2 regions of the Pseudoalteromonas sp. DL-6 genome follow, and region 1 is predicted to be linked to the other one. Evidence: predicted binding sites of a transcription regulator. Region 1 holds the regulator's gene; the other holds the start of a gene.
The links. Region 1 encodes sigma-54, which starts transcription at its own class of promoters, with help from an activator protein. Its sites were predicted from a motif close to GTTGGCACGNNNNTNGNNT; they were not measured.
Positions count from the first base shown of each region.

Region 1 (7,474 bases):
TTAATATGACCTACCGCAATACCGCGAATAACCAAAGTTAAAGTTTGGCTGCCTGCAACCCCACCCATTGACGGGACAATGCCATTGAGCACAGCAAGAATTGGTAATATAGCTAAGGTGTTTTCAAAAAAGCTCGCCACAATTGCAGCCAGCAATGCAGTTAGTAAGTTTACACCTAGCCAAATTGAGCGCTTTTTAGAGCTTTTTAAGACCGGCGCAAAGGTATCTTCTTCATCATCAAGACCCGCTAAGCTTAATAAGCTATGCTCTGCATCTTCACGGATAACATCAACGATATCATCAATAGTAATACGACCAAGCAAATGCGCGTTGTCATCGACAACTGGTGCCGATATCCAGTTATGCCGTTCAAATAGTTGCGCTACTTCGCTTTCATCCATTGAAATAGGAATAGATTCACACTCTTCATCCATTAAATCCTGAACAATTTTCTCTGGAGGATTAGTTAATAAAGTGCTTAGCGATAAGGCGCCTAAAAAACAGTTATGTTTATCTACAACGTATAAGTCATCGGTGCCTTCTGGTAGCTCACCGCGTAAGCGAATATAACGTAGTACAACATCTAGAGTTACATCTGGGCGAATAGTTACGGTATCGATATTCATCAAGGCGCCAGCAGAGCGCTCCTGATAGGATAGAGCTTGTGTTGCACGTTCTCTATCTTGAATATCCATAGCGCTGACAACGTCTTTATAAACGGTGTCAGGCAGGCTACGTAGTACTTCCCCTAAATCATCATGGCCCATGTCTTCTGTTGCAGCCGCAATGTGCTCAGGTGCCATTTGCGCAATAATACCCAAACGTACGTCTTCAGAGAGCTCTTCAAGTACATCGCCCTGTACATCAGGATCAACCAGTTGCCAGAGCATGCGACGAATTTTATGGGGAGATGATTCTAAAAGAAGTGCGGTATCACAAGGTGCCGTTTTTGCTAGCATGCGCCTAACTTGAACAAATTGACCACTATTTAGTGACTTAGTCACCTGTTTTAGTTGTTGTAGTGGAATATCTTGTTCTAAAGCTTCAGGCATTGGCGTCCTTAATTAAATTTTATTACATAGTGGAAGGGTTATGAATGCTATTCAATTTTAGTTTATCTTACTTTATATGAGCAAACTACCTCAACCACTATTAACCTTAGCTTAGGATGATGATTTAATGATGAACTATTTTATTCTTGCTCATTAAATCGTTGGTCAATGAGCTCACCAATTGCATTAAGTGCAGGTTCTGCGTCAGGGCCTTCACATACTACCTTCACTTCTTTGCCTTGACTGCTCTCTAGTAACATAAGTGCTAATACACTATCGCCAGCGGCTTGTTTATCGTCTTGAAATAAAGTGATTGAGGCATCAAATTGCACAGAAAGCTGTGCCAGTACTGTTGCCGCTCTGGCATGCAGGCCTAATTTGTTTTTTATTAAAAATGTGTTTTCTAACCGCATTACTATTCTCTTTGATGTTATTCTTGTTCTCTGTGACGAATTTTTACATTAGGATGACTCATTGCAAAACTTTCACCTATAGTTTGCGCTAAGTAAACAGAACGGTGTTGCCCACCAGTACAACCAATGGCTATGGTCAAATAGCTGCGGTTATTTCTTTCTAAATGCGGCAACCATGTTTGTACAAAGGTTTGAATTTGCCATGTAAATTTTTGTACTATGCTGTGGCTGGCTAGGTAGTCTTTTACCGGTTGATCTAGCCCTGTGAGTGGCTTAAGTTCAGGCTCCCAATGCGGGTTTGGTAAAAATCGGGCATCGAATACGTAATCTGCTTCTTTGGGTATACCGTGCTTAAAACCAAATGACTCAAAGGTAATGATCAGTTGTTTGTCTTTTTTACCGAGTATTTTTTCACGGATAGACTCAGCCAGCTGATGCACACTTAAATCAGTGGTATCAATCATATGATCAGCATGATTGATCAAAACATCCAGTAGTTGTTTTTCTTTTTTTATTGCTAAATCAAGCGGTAGAGAATCAATAGAAAGAGGGTGAAGACGCCTAGTTTCCGAAAAGCGTTTAATTAATGTTTGATCGTCACTGTCTAAATAAAACACCGTTGGTTTAGTGAAACCAGGTAAATATTCAATGATTTCATTAAACTGTTGCTGCTCTTTAGGTAAGTTACGCACATCAACACTTACGGCAATTTTGTTGTAGCTGTCGGAAACACTTCGAACAAGAGATGGTAATAAATTTAAAGGAATATTATCTACACAATAATAACCTAAATCCTCAACAACCCGTAACGCAACAGATTTACCAGAACCTGAGCGACCACTTATTATTATTAATTCCATTTATCACCCTTTATTGTTACTACGGTTGACTGACAATGACTTGATACAGCTCATTGTCGGATTTTGCCGCCCGTAATTGCTTACAAAATTCTTTATCGTTGAGCTTATCTGCAATGGTAGCTAAGGTCTTTAAATGCTGTTGATTGTCACCGTCTGGGACAATTAAGGCAACAAAAATGTCGACCGGTCGGTTATCTATCGCATCAAAATTAATAGCCGTTTCGCTCACCAGTATAAGTGCAAGAGGCTCTTGTGCACCACTCATACGACCATGTGGAATTGCAATTCCTCGGCCTATACCTGTACTCCCTAGTTTTTCTCTGGCGGTTAACGCGTTAAGAATATCTTGTTGTGTTAAATAGGGCAGTTTATTGTGAGCCAATTCACTGATAAATTCTAAAATTCTTTTTTTACTATTAAAAAGGACCGCAGCTTTACTGCAGTCCTGACAGATAAGTGAGCTTAGTTTCATAGTGTTAGTGTCGAGCAAGTTTCTCTTTGTGTTTAATTACTTGACGATCTAGCTTGTCAATCAGCGAGTCTATAGCGGCATACATATCTTGGTGTTCAGTAGAAGCAAAAATCTCAGCGCCACTAACATGAACGGTTGCTTCGGCTTTTTGGTTTAGTTTTTCTACATCGAGAATAACGTGCACATTCGTTATGTGATCAGTGTGCCTCTGCAGCTTTGCAAATTTACTATTTACGTAGTCTCTAAGCGAGTCAGTAATATCTACATGGCGACCAGTTAAGTTCAGTTGCATAAACATTTTCCTCTTTGTTGTACGCCTTAAATCAAACTTTTTCGTTGATTCGACGGGGGAATAGCTAGAGATTCGCGATATTTTGCAATAGTTCTCCTTGCTACTTTAATTCCTTGCTCTGCCAATATATCTGCAATTTTACTATCACTCAATGGTTTAGCTGAGTTTTCTGCAGCGATTAATTTTTTAATTAATGCGCGTATTGCTGTAGATGAACATTCGCCACCATTTTCAGTGCTTACATGGCTTGAAAAGAAATATTTAAGCTCAAAAATACCGCGTGGTGTGTGCATGTATTTTTGCGTAGTAACACGTGAAATAGTCGATTCGTGCATTTCTACCATTTCGGCCACGTCATTAAGTACCATAGGCTTCATCGCCTCAGGACCATGTTCAAAAAAGGCCTGTTGTTGCTGCACAATACAGTTAGTTACTTTAAGTAGCGTGTCGTTTCTACTTTCTAGACTTTTTATAAACCATTTTGCTTCTTGCAAGTGTGAGCGAATAAACTGGCTATCACCACTTGATTTAACAGTACGTGACATAGCCGCATATTGGCTGTTTACCCTAATTTTAGGCATGCTATCAGGGTTTAGTTCAACCACCCAACGCCCTTTAATTTTTTTAACCGACACATCAGGAATAACATACTCTGACTCTTCTCTGACAATAGTGTCCGCCGGTTTTGGGCTAAGGGTATGAATTAACGTCATGATCTCTTTAAGCTCATCTTCTTTGAGCTTAGTTTTTTTCATTAACGTGCGATAATCACGTGCAGCCAGCAAATCAATATGATCGGTTAAGATCATTTTTGTTTCGTTTAAAAAAGGCGTGTCTTTATCAAACTGATTAAGTTGAATACACAAGCACTCTTGTAAACTACGCGCGGCTATTCCTACCGGATCAAATAATTGAATACGCTTTAATACCGCTTCTATTTCATCAAGTTCAACTTCATCTTCGTCATCGTTTTCTTGATTAAAGCTCTCTAAAATTTCTTCACAGCTAAGGGTTAAAATACCTGAGTCGTCCACGGCTTCTACTATTGCAATCGCAATGGCTTCATCTGTAGGACTAAATGGCGTCAGTTGCAATTGCCACATTAAATATTCATGCAGCGTTTCAGTTGAAGAGCCTTGATAAATTGATTCATCTTCAGGCATCGGTCCCGATGAAGAGACAGGTGCTGCGCTCATGTATTCATCCCATGTAACATCCATTGCCATATCATCGCTAATGGTGTCTTTGCTCATGGCTTCGCCGCTGTCTTGCTCATACTCGCTAGGTTTTTCGTCAGCTGAAGCACTTAGCGTTGATTCATTGTTATCGGCTTTTTGTTCGTTTTTACCCGCAGCATCTTCGCTGTAATCTTGTTCTTCAACTTCAAGCAAGGGATTGCTATCGAGCGCTTCTTGAATTTCTTGCTGGAGATCCAATGTACTGAGCTGCAATAAGCGAATTGCTTGTTGCAACTGTGGAGTCATTGTAAGTTGCTGGCCCATGCGCAGCTGTAATGATTGCCTCATTTATCTCTAACAATCCTTTTAAATTACGGTCTGTTGACCTTTACGGATTAAAATTCGTTCAAACTAGGGGCGGTTTAATCGCGGCGCGAGGTTTGTAACCTAGTGGGCTAAGTCAAAACCGAGCAACAAAAAGTAAATCGTCCCTAGGCAGAACCCGAAGGGCAGCGCCTGTTTGGCATTGATGCTGCGTTATCGCCTATTTATGGGGAATACCACATCACATAGGCTCTGCCTTGCCTAAATACCAAACAGACTGCTGCAAATTCAACCTTGAAAGGTCAACAGACCTAAGTATAATTAATCTTAGCAGATGCTTAGTGGAATAACACACATATTAGAGCTTGAACTGCTCGCCCAAATAAACATCGCGTACTGTTTTATCGTTTAATACATATTCTGGAGTGCCTGATGCAATTAACTCCCCATGAGAAACTATGTAGGCTTTTTCACAAACATCAAGTGTTTCGCGTACGTTGTGATCTGTGATCAATACGCCAATCCCTCGATTCTTAAGGTGCTCTATAATCTTTTTAATATCTAATACAGAGATAGGATCAACCCCTGCAAAGGGTTCGTCTAATAGTATAAATTTAGGGTTTGCTGCTAATGCCCGGGCAATTTCAACGCGGCGACGTTCACCGCCTGATAGGGCCATACCTTGGCTTTCACGAATATGCTGAATGCTAAATTCATCAAGTAAATTATTTAAGGTATCTTCACGTTGTTGTTTATTAAGCTCTTTACGTGTTTCTAAAATAGCCATTAAGTTTTGGTAAACCGTCAGCTTTCTAAAAATCGATGATTCTTGTGGTAAGTAACCAATCCCTAGGCGAGCTCGGCTATGCATAGGTAATAAAGTGATATCTTGATCATCTATTGATATTTTACCTTTATCGCTCGGTACAAGACCTACAATCATGTAAAAGGTCGTGGTTTTACCTGCGCCATTGGGGCCAAGTAAACCGACAATACTGCCAGCTTCAACTTCTAGGCCAACATTTTTCACCACTTCACGGCCTTTATAGCTTTTTGCTAATAGCTCTGCTTTTAATGTGCTCATGGTTGGCCTTTATCGTCTTCTTTTTTGTTTTCAACAGGCACCAAAATGGTGTGTACACGATCGGTTGAATTTTCATCTTTTTCTGCGCTAATCAACTGCTGCTCTATATCGTAGGTGATACTTTTAGCGGTAATTTTTTGACCTGCTTGAGCGATACTGGCATCACCGATTAAGGTTAAAAAACGTTGCGATACATCATAGCGAACTTCATTGGCACTGGCGCTCATGATGGTGCCATCAGCTTGTGTTTCTTCAAAGTAAGCAGGGCTACCTGTGGCAATTAAAAGTTGCTTATTCTCGCCTAAGTCATCACGTTTATGTACTTCTAAACGATCGGCGGTAATGCGGCGATTACCATGAATAATTTCAACATTTTTCTCAAAAATGCCCACGTTTTCTTTTAATTGACCTTCCTGTCTGTCAGCACTAATTGAAATTTGATTAGCCGCAGGGGCTTCAACGGCCTCCTCTGCATGGCTTTGAAATGCAATCAGTAGTGAAGGAACAATTAAAATTTTAAATAGGTTATTGGTCATAATATAGGGTTCGCGTATGGTTAATAAGTTTAATCACTTCGGTTTTTAAATCGGCTTCAAGGCCTTTACCGATGATTTTTAAATTCGGTCCTGTAATAACGACTGGCTGCTGTGACTGCATAGTCAGTAGTTTTATATCTACATTGATGCTATCGGCTGTGATCGTATCGATCATTGCGTTATCGACTAAATTTAGCGCTTTCACATTACCCTCTAACACCAGTTGCCGATCGTCGTAGAGGGTGGCTTCATCAGCGTTAATACGCCATGTTTGCTGTTCGTTATATAACGTAAATATAGGTTTTTCAAAAAAGGTAAAACCGAGTTGTTGATATAACTCCATTTTTACCGCAGTCACTTTATGGCTTACTTTACCTTGATCATTGTAAGCGGTTTGTTTTAGCTCAATCGCGGTATAATCGGGTTTAGCAATAACTTGAGTTTGTTCATCCGCAACAATATCTACCTGAGTAAAGTAAGGATACCAAAGCCAAACCATACAGCTTATGAATAAAACGCTCAGTATAATGCGCGCCACATTCATGAACTGGTTCCTTGGCTGGTAAGTGGCTTATTGTTTTCAAGCATTAGTAAGTCTGTTAGTTCTCTCACTGCGCCAAAGCCGCCAGGCAGCTGAGTAACATAATGCGATAAACGTTTAATCAGCGGGTGGGCGTCGTTCACGGCTACTGCAAACCCGACTTTTTCCATTACTGGCATATCAGGGCCATCGTCGCCTATGTAGGCAATTTGCTCATCGCTAAGCGCTAATTTTTGTTTTAATTCTTGATAGGCGATGAGTTTGTCTTCTTGGCCTTGGTATATATGTTGTACGGTTAAACTACTCATACGTTGTTGAACTATTTGTGAGTGACGACCTGTGATCACGGCAACTTCAAAACCACTATTAATAAGGGCTTTAATGCCAAATCCGTCTTTGGTATTAAATGCTTTGAGCTCTTCACCTTGGTTACCAAGATAAATACGCCCATCAGAAAACACACCATCAATGTCGCAAATTAATAATTTTATTTTTTTGGCGCGCGCTTTTGCATCATCACTTAACGGTTGGTAAAGATCTTCAAACTGCATTTATAGCACTCCCGCTTTTAGTAAGTCTTGCATATTTAGTGCGCCAATGGGCTGATTATGCTCATTAATCACAATTAAACCATTAATACGTTTTTGTTCCATAATGTTCAGTGCTTCAGCCGCGAGCATGTCTTGTGTGGCTGTTGTGCATGATTTAGTCATCACAACATT
Region 1 is NZ_CP019770.1:463,470-470,943, forward strand. Features, by position in the region: gene mgtE (magnesium transporter) at 1-1,052, opposite strand, end outside; gene B1F84_RS02125 (HPr family phosphocarrier protein) at 1,193-1,465, opposite strand; gene rapZ (RNase adapter RapZ) at 1,483-2,325, opposite strand; gene ptsN (PTS IIA-like nitrogen regulatory protein PtsN) at 2,345-2,797, opposite strand; gene hpf (ribosome hibernation promoting factor) at 2,802-3,089, opposite strand; gene B1F84_RS02145 (RNA polymerase factor sigma-54) at 3,116-4,615, opposite strand; gene lptB (LPS export ABC transporter ATP-binding protein) at 4,950-5,675, opposite strand; gene lptA (lipopolysaccharide transport periplasmic protein LptA) at 5,672-6,211, opposite strand; gene lptC (LPS export ABC transporter periplasmic protein LptC) at 6,201-6,755, opposite strand; gene kdsC (3-deoxy-manno-octulosonate-8-phosphatase KdsC) at 6,752-7,303, opposite strand; gene B1F84_RS02170 (KpsF/GutQ family sugar-phosphate isomerase) at 7,304-7,474, opposite strand, start outside.

Region 2 (7,474 bases), 440 kb from region 1:
GCCCCAGAAGCACTCGTAACTAAATATATTCGCCGTTTGATAGATTACCCTGGTGCATTACAAGTGCTACAATTTGCCGACGGCATGCTCTCTTTAGTGGCGGTAAAAGCCTACTATGGCGGTTTATTGGTAGGCTATGCCCTATCTACACTTAAACAACATATTCCTAATGTTGAAACCCGGGTAGCTGCTATTTACCGTCAAGGCAAAGCAATAAAACCATTAGGCACCACAGTAATAGAAGCCGACGATGAAGTATTTTTTATTGCCGCTACTAAACACATTCGTGCGGTAATGAACGAGCTACAAAAACTGGAACGCTCGTACAAAAAAATTATGATAGCCGGTGGGGGTAACATTGGTGCTGGCCTTGCCCGTTCACTAGAAAGAAACCACAGCGTTAAATTACTAGAACGCAGTAAAGAACGCGCAGAGCAACTCTCTGAAATGCTCGACAACACCGTGGTATTTTGTGGTGATGCATCCGATCAGGAGCTGCTCTCAGAAGAACACATTGAACAAGTTGATGTTTTTATTGCCGTTACCAACGACGATGAAGTAAATATAATGTCGGCCATGCTCGCAAAACGCATGGGGGCACAAAAAACCATGGTGCTTATTCAACGAGGTGCTTACGTTGACTTGGTACAGGGCGGCGAAATAGATATTGCTATTTCACCACAACAAGCAACTATTTCTGCGTTACTTACGCACGTGCGCCGAGGCGACATTGTAAACGTGTATTCATTGCGTAAAGGGGCTGCAGAAGCCATAGAGGCAGTTGCCCATGGTGATGAAAACACATCTAAAGTAGTGGGTCGCGCGATTGCAGATATTAAATTGCCAGCAGGTACCACAATAGGTGCAATTGTACGTAATGACGATGTACTAATTGCCCACGACGACACGATAATTCTATCAGGCGATCATGTAATTATGTTCTTAATTGATAAAAAGCACATTAACGTGGTTGAAAAGTTATTCCAAGTTAGCGCAATCTTTTTATAAGTAATCCCTCCTTTTTATTCACAACATGCTTGTAAGTAAAAAGGAGAACACTAAAATCTAAATGAAAATCATTATCAAAAGCATTTACTAATAAAGAAAAATCCATTAGTCTCTTCTTGCTCGATTATCAAGCAGCGACATCTACTGATGTGAAAAGTTAATTTCACGTTTTTAAATAAAAATGGATTTCAAATGATACACCTACTCTCAAAGAAAAACTCTCCCGTAACTCATTACACTCTGGTTGGTCTTTTACTTTCAGCAGTTTCAACTCAAACGCTCGCCCACACTAGCGAAGATATCGAAAGGTTAACCGTTATTGGAGAGCAAGCGAACGGCTATAAAGTTAATTCCATGAGCTCTGCAACAGGTCTTGAGCTATCACATTTGCAAACACCGCAATCAACGATAGCGATAACAAGCGATTTTATGGCAGACCAACAACTAAACACCGCAATTGAAGCTATAACCAGTGTGACAGGCATAAATGCTCGAGAAGCAGATAATGGCAAGTTTTCTATTTCAGCCCGAGGCATTGGTGTCACCAGCATACTTTATGATGGCATAGCAACCACCTATGACACCCGCTTTAATTATGGAGATAACCTAACCGATACCGCAATTTATGAGCGTATCGAAATAGTTAGAGGAGCAACGGGGCTAATGCTGGGCGCAGGTAACCCTTCGGCAGCAATTAATTTGATACGTAAACGTCCAACTGCAAACACTCAAATAAATCTTACTGCTTCATTAGGCTCATGGGACAACTACCGTGCGATGGTGGATGTGTCGGGAAGCATAAATAATAGCGAAAGTATAAGAGGACGGGCTGTTGTTGCTTATCAAGATAGACACTCATATCAAGATCGCTTCTCGCAAACCAGTCAAACATTGTATGGCATTATTGAGGCAGATCTTTCTAACAGTACTTTATTGACTCTTGCTGTTGATAATCAATCGACAACCCCTAAAGGAACAATGTCAGGTGGTTTGCCTATTTTTTATAGTGATGGCTCCCGCACTGCTTATGACAGAGGTGCTTCAACGGCTCAAGATTGGGCCTCTTCTCGAACCGATGCACTTAATGCGTTTATTCGTCTAGAGCATTACTTTAACGCTAACTGGCAGCTAACCGCTAATTATGTCTATGGTGATAACGACCTAGACTATGATGTGTTTTGGGTAAAAGGAGAGCCCGATCCTATAAACAACACAGGAATGATGCCAGGTTCTATAAACTATATTGATGCAAACAGAACGCAGGATACCTATGAGGTCGAACTCAATGGTCGGTTTAATTGGCTGGGCCAAAGTCACCAACTGCTATTTGGTTATAATACCCAAGAGCAACGGTTTTCGACCCCTTATTATGCTAGTCAACAAAGTGACTATATTATCGGCGATTTCACTGACTCTAGTTATAGCATTGCAAAACCAAATTGGCAGTCAGAAGCGGCTTACGGCTCTTATGGCACAACTAAACAAGATGCACTTTATGTTGCTGCACAACTAAATATAACCGATGCCTTGTCTTTAATTGTTGGAAGCCGGTTAAATCAATGGCAAACCAATCAAGATAATTTTGGTCGCATGCATGATTATAAAATAAGTGATGAACTAACTAATTATTTTGGAGCAACTTATGAACTAACACAGAGTTGGGCTTTGTATGCTAATTACACTGATATTTTTACACCACAAAGTCGAGTTGATAAAAATGGACATTATTTAAGCCCTATTGAAGGTAAGAATTATGAACTTGGCATAAAAGCTTCTGTACTTGATGAACGTTTAGACATATCCCTTTCTGGATTTAAAATTTATCAAGATAATGTAGGCGAGTACACGGGAGATACCATTGCTGAAACACTTCAAGCCATCTACAAGCCCATTGACGGCACATTAACTCAGGGCTACGAGCTAGAAATCAACGGAAAATTAACCGACAACTGGAACGCTTATTTTGGCTATACCCATAGTAAAGGCGAAAAACCGGATAATACAGTATTAAATACCACCAACCCAAAAGATCAATTTAAACTTTTTACTAGCTATCAACTCTCAGGTGCATTAGACAATCTAAAAGTGGGTGGTGGCTATCGCTGGCAAAGCAATAGCTATGATGAAGTTAAAAACCCTGTTTATGGCGCTGTTGAGGTAAACCAGCCTAGTTATGGTATTGCCAGCCTAATGGCGAATTATCAAATGAATGAGCAATTATCTGTTAGCCTAAATATCGATAACTTATTTGATAAGCATTATTACAGTCAAATTGGGTTCTATAACCAATATCGTTATGGCAAGCCGAGAAGCTTCTCTCTCCAACTTAAATATAGTCTCTAACAAGCACAAAAAAAGCCGCTGACTATTAAGCGGCTTTAGTGGAGTATGATGGGGTAATACTTATTGTACTTTTGCAAACTCTTCTTTAGAAAGTTCACCATTTCCGTCAGTATCTAAGTCATCAAAAATATTCATTAGTTGTTTATTAGACGCTGCTTCCTGCTGACTAATTACACCGTCGCCATTGCTATCAAAAGAGGCAAAGTCTACTGCTGCGTATGCCGCTGATGATGACGCTAATACTAAAATCGCAAGTGTTGTGTTTAGTGCTTTCATAATAAGTCTCCTTAAAGAGGGAAATCCTTTTCTGAGATCCCTGTGCAATGAAAAAAGTTAAAAATTAAAAGTTTGCAAACTCAGCTTTAGAAAGCTCACCATTGCCGTCAGTATCAAGCCCAGTAAATGCAGCGGTTAAATCAGCGTTTACAGCAGCTTCGCTTTGACTAATAACCCCATTACCGTCGGCATCAAGTGTGTCAAAGTCGCTAGCGGCAAAGGCTGCTGATGAAGAAGCTAGCGCGATAAGTGCGAATGTTTTGTGTAATTTTTTCATAATTTAATCCTTCAAAATGTAATGCTTTGTGCTATTGGAAATGTCAGGCTATAACCGTCCTTGTCATTCTTTTTCATAGGCTCCCTTGCCTACTTAGGTTGTCTTTGGCAACTCAGAATATGCCTAGCCTTAGCTTATGCTTTAGAAAATTCTGCTTTTGATAGCTCACCGTTTTGGTCTGTATCAAGCTCTGAGAACATGCTCATTAGCTTTGCATCAACTGATGCTTCACTTTGGCTAATAGCGCCGTTACCGTCGGTATCAAGCGTGTCGAAGTCGCTGGCAGCAAAGGCAGCTGATGAAGAAGCTAATGCGATAAGTGCGAGTGTTTTGTGTAATGTTTTCATAATGAGTATTCCTTAAAATCGTTTAAATAATGTGGGAGGTTAAGCTCCCAAAACGTTAATTGCTTAAGATTATGCTTTAGAAAATTCTTCTTTTGATAACTCACCGTTTTGGTCAGTATCAAGCTCAGAAAACATACTCATTAGCTTTGCATCTACTGATGCTTCGCTTTGACTGATTGCGCCGTTGCCGTCAACGTCTAGCGTGTCAAAGTCGCTTGCTGCAAAAGCCGCTGATGAAGAAGCTAATGCGATAAGTGCTAAAGTTTTATTAATGCTTTTCATAATCAATCTTCCTTCAAAGTTTATGTTTTATGCGATTAAGTGTTTTACTTTAAATCACGTTTCGTTCAATACAGCCTGACTATTACAACTTCGATGCCAACAATATAAAAACCATAATTTTCAATAAATTAACCTGCACCTAGCTGAAAATGGCGCTATTCAACTCGTTATTTTGTTGCTTTTTAGCAACAGTAGATGAGGCAATAAAATTAAAACATTAAAAATCAAATAGTTGAGTTTAAGGAAAACACCACACAGTCGATTAGCAACCGCTAAAAAAGAGGATTAATTAAACAAAAAGGAAGGTGAGTTGAGATTTATTTTGTTATAAATAAAAAACTACAATTAAAAAATAGATTTAAGTTACTGTTTTTAAATAGTTTAAAAAATAAATTTTACATAGCGTTTAAAACAAACAGCCGCACAAGGCTATTTGTTGCAAAATGACGAAATCATGAAATCGCAGGAGCCTGCTGATATTTATATTAGAAGCTTGTTCAACTTGATAACAGACCCTAAGCTATTTCAACTTCAAGCGCGCTTGGGTCAATGAAGTGATCCCCCATTAGTGTTTTCATTTGCTCTTCACTGGCAAATAATCGAATTCCGCAACAGATACCGTTAGCATGTTTTTTTACACTGCAGATTTGTCCCTCATGCTGAGTATCGCCATCAAATACAACCGTACAGCGCATATCTTTTAGCTCATCGAGTTCTTGAGTAGTTTTAATATCAAACATAACACCGGTGAGCGAAATGTCTTTTATCACCCCCTCAAAAGGCGGTTGCTCTTCGGTTAATTTTAACTTAGCAGGAAACAATGTGGGTATGCGTGCTTGTGAGCGAAGCGCAAACAACTGTACTTGTGAAGGGTATTGAATAAACAACAATTTAGCTGGATGAGAGGCTACAGACATAAGTTGCTGACGAAACGCAATGATGTGCCCACCACTGCCCTCTATAAGCGCTCTTACTACCACCATAACCCCATCTCGCAAGTAATCACTTGCCATGGGGAGCCGCTTAGCGCTGGGATAGTTTAAAATAATAAATTTGTTTTCTAATAAACCAATAAACTCCGTTTTTACACGTCGGCTACTGGTTGGCGTGAGTATTTCTACATCGACTATGCCACCTGTGACGATTTGGTTTAACTTTTCCAAATTGGTTTTTTGCATAGTTCCTTCCTAATATTTAAAACGTTATCCACGCCAAAATGTTGGGGTAAATAGCACTAATAATGTAAATATCTCTAACCGGCCGAATACCATAGCTACTGTTAATATCCATTTAGCGGCATCGCTAATAGCACCATAATGAGAGGCTACGTCACCCAAACCTGGGCCCAAGTTATTAAGGCAGGCTGCTGTCGCAGAGAATGCGGTAATGTTGTCTAACCCTGTGCCCATTAACGCTAACATTATAATAATAAAGACTAGTGCATAAGCTGAGAAAAAGCCCCATACCGCTTCAACTACTTTGTCAGGTAAGGCTTTACGCCCGAGTTTTATTGAATATATAGCTCGGGGATGGACTAAGCGGTTAAGCTCGCGCACCCCTTGCAAGTACAACAAAAACACACGAACAACTTTCATACCACCACCGGTAGAACCCGCACAGCCGCCAATAAAGCTCGAAAAAATAAGTAAAATAGGTAAAAACAACGGCCAAGCTGAAAAGTTATCTGTGGCAAACCCTGCAGTACTACTAATAGACACCGCTTGAAACAACGCCTGATCGAGAGTTTCATCACCATTTGCATAAACATCATGAGACGAAAGCACAGTAAAGCAAATTACCACCAGCGCTAACTGAATACACAAGAATACTTTAAATTCAGGGTCGCGAATGTACACACTAATATTACGACTCGCTACAGCGGCATAATGTAGTGAAAAGTTAATGGCGGCTATAATTAAAAAGAACACACAAATAAAGTTAATTACAGGGCTATCAAAATGCCCCATAGACGCGTCATAAGTAGAAAACCCACCAATAGCAACCGTAGAAAAGGCATGGCATATGGCGTCAAACCAGTTCATGCCAGCGCTCCAATACGCCAAGGTACACGCAAGGGTAATAGATACGTAAATATACCAAAGGTGTTTAGCGGTGTCGGCTATACGCGGGGTCATTTTGGAGTCTTTTACTGGGCCTGGAATTTCAGCGCGATACAACTGCATCCCACCCACGCCAAGCATTGGCAGTATGGCTACTGCTAATACAATGATCCCCATTCCACCAAACCACTGTAATTGTTGGCGATAAAATAATACCGATTTAGGCAAGTACTCAATGCCAGTTAATACGGTCGCCCCTGTGGTAGTTAAGCCTGAGAAAGCTTCAAACACCGCATCGGCCAAAGAGAGGTTGGGTTCTTGTAAAAATATCAGCGGTAATGATGCAAATGCCCCTAGCACCAGCCAAAACAAAACCACTATTAAAAAGCCTTCCCGTGCTTTTAAATCACCATGCTCATGCCTATTTGGGTAGTAAGCCATTAAGCCAATAATAACGCTAAATATAAAGGCTAAAACAAACGGCACCCCTCCACCATCTTTATAAATTAAAGACACGAGTGCTGGTGGCACCATTGTAATACTAAATAGCGCGACCAGTTGGCCAAGAATTTTTATGATGGTACGAAATTGCATTGAGCGTATCGCTTTTTTATTAGTAAATTAAAATAACTACTGTATGACTCGAAAATTTAATCTTTACTGATTAAATGGGATGGATGTAAGACTATTACTCTTTGATTGTTAACTCAACTGCGCCGTGGCTTAAATCAAAAATATCTTTGCATGCTTGTTGTGCTTGGCGGCTATCAATAGTAATACTCCACTCAATATTTGCCGTAAACTGCTTTTCAATATTAAGTACCTGAAAGTTGGTTTTTAAGTGCTGCTCTATTGCGCCTTGCATACTGTATTCACTAAAG
Region 2 is NZ_CP019770.1:18,839-26,312, reverse strand. Features, by position in the region: gene trkA (Trk system potassium transporter TrkA) at 1-1,008, shown strand, start outside; gene B1F84_RS00105 (TonB-dependent siderophore receptor) at 1,201-3,351, shown strand; gene B1F84_RS00100 (EF-hand domain-containing protein) at 3,412-3,627, opposite strand; gene B1F84_RS00095 (EF-hand domain-containing protein) at 3,692-3,904, opposite strand; gene B1F84_RS00090 (EF-hand domain-containing protein) at 4,039-4,251, opposite strand; gene B1F84_RS00085 (EF-hand domain-containing protein) at 4,321-4,533, opposite strand; gene B1F84_RS00080 (flagellar brake protein) at 5,049-5,711, opposite strand; gene B1F84_RS00075 (TrkH family potassium uptake protein) at 5,736-7,187, opposite strand; gene B1F84_RS00070 (YigZ family protein) at 7,282-7,474, opposite strand, start outside.
Region 2: B1F84_RS00085 (EF-hand domain-containing protein) is a predicted target of sigma-54. The motif match lies at 4,616-4,634, and genes of this name have one in related genera.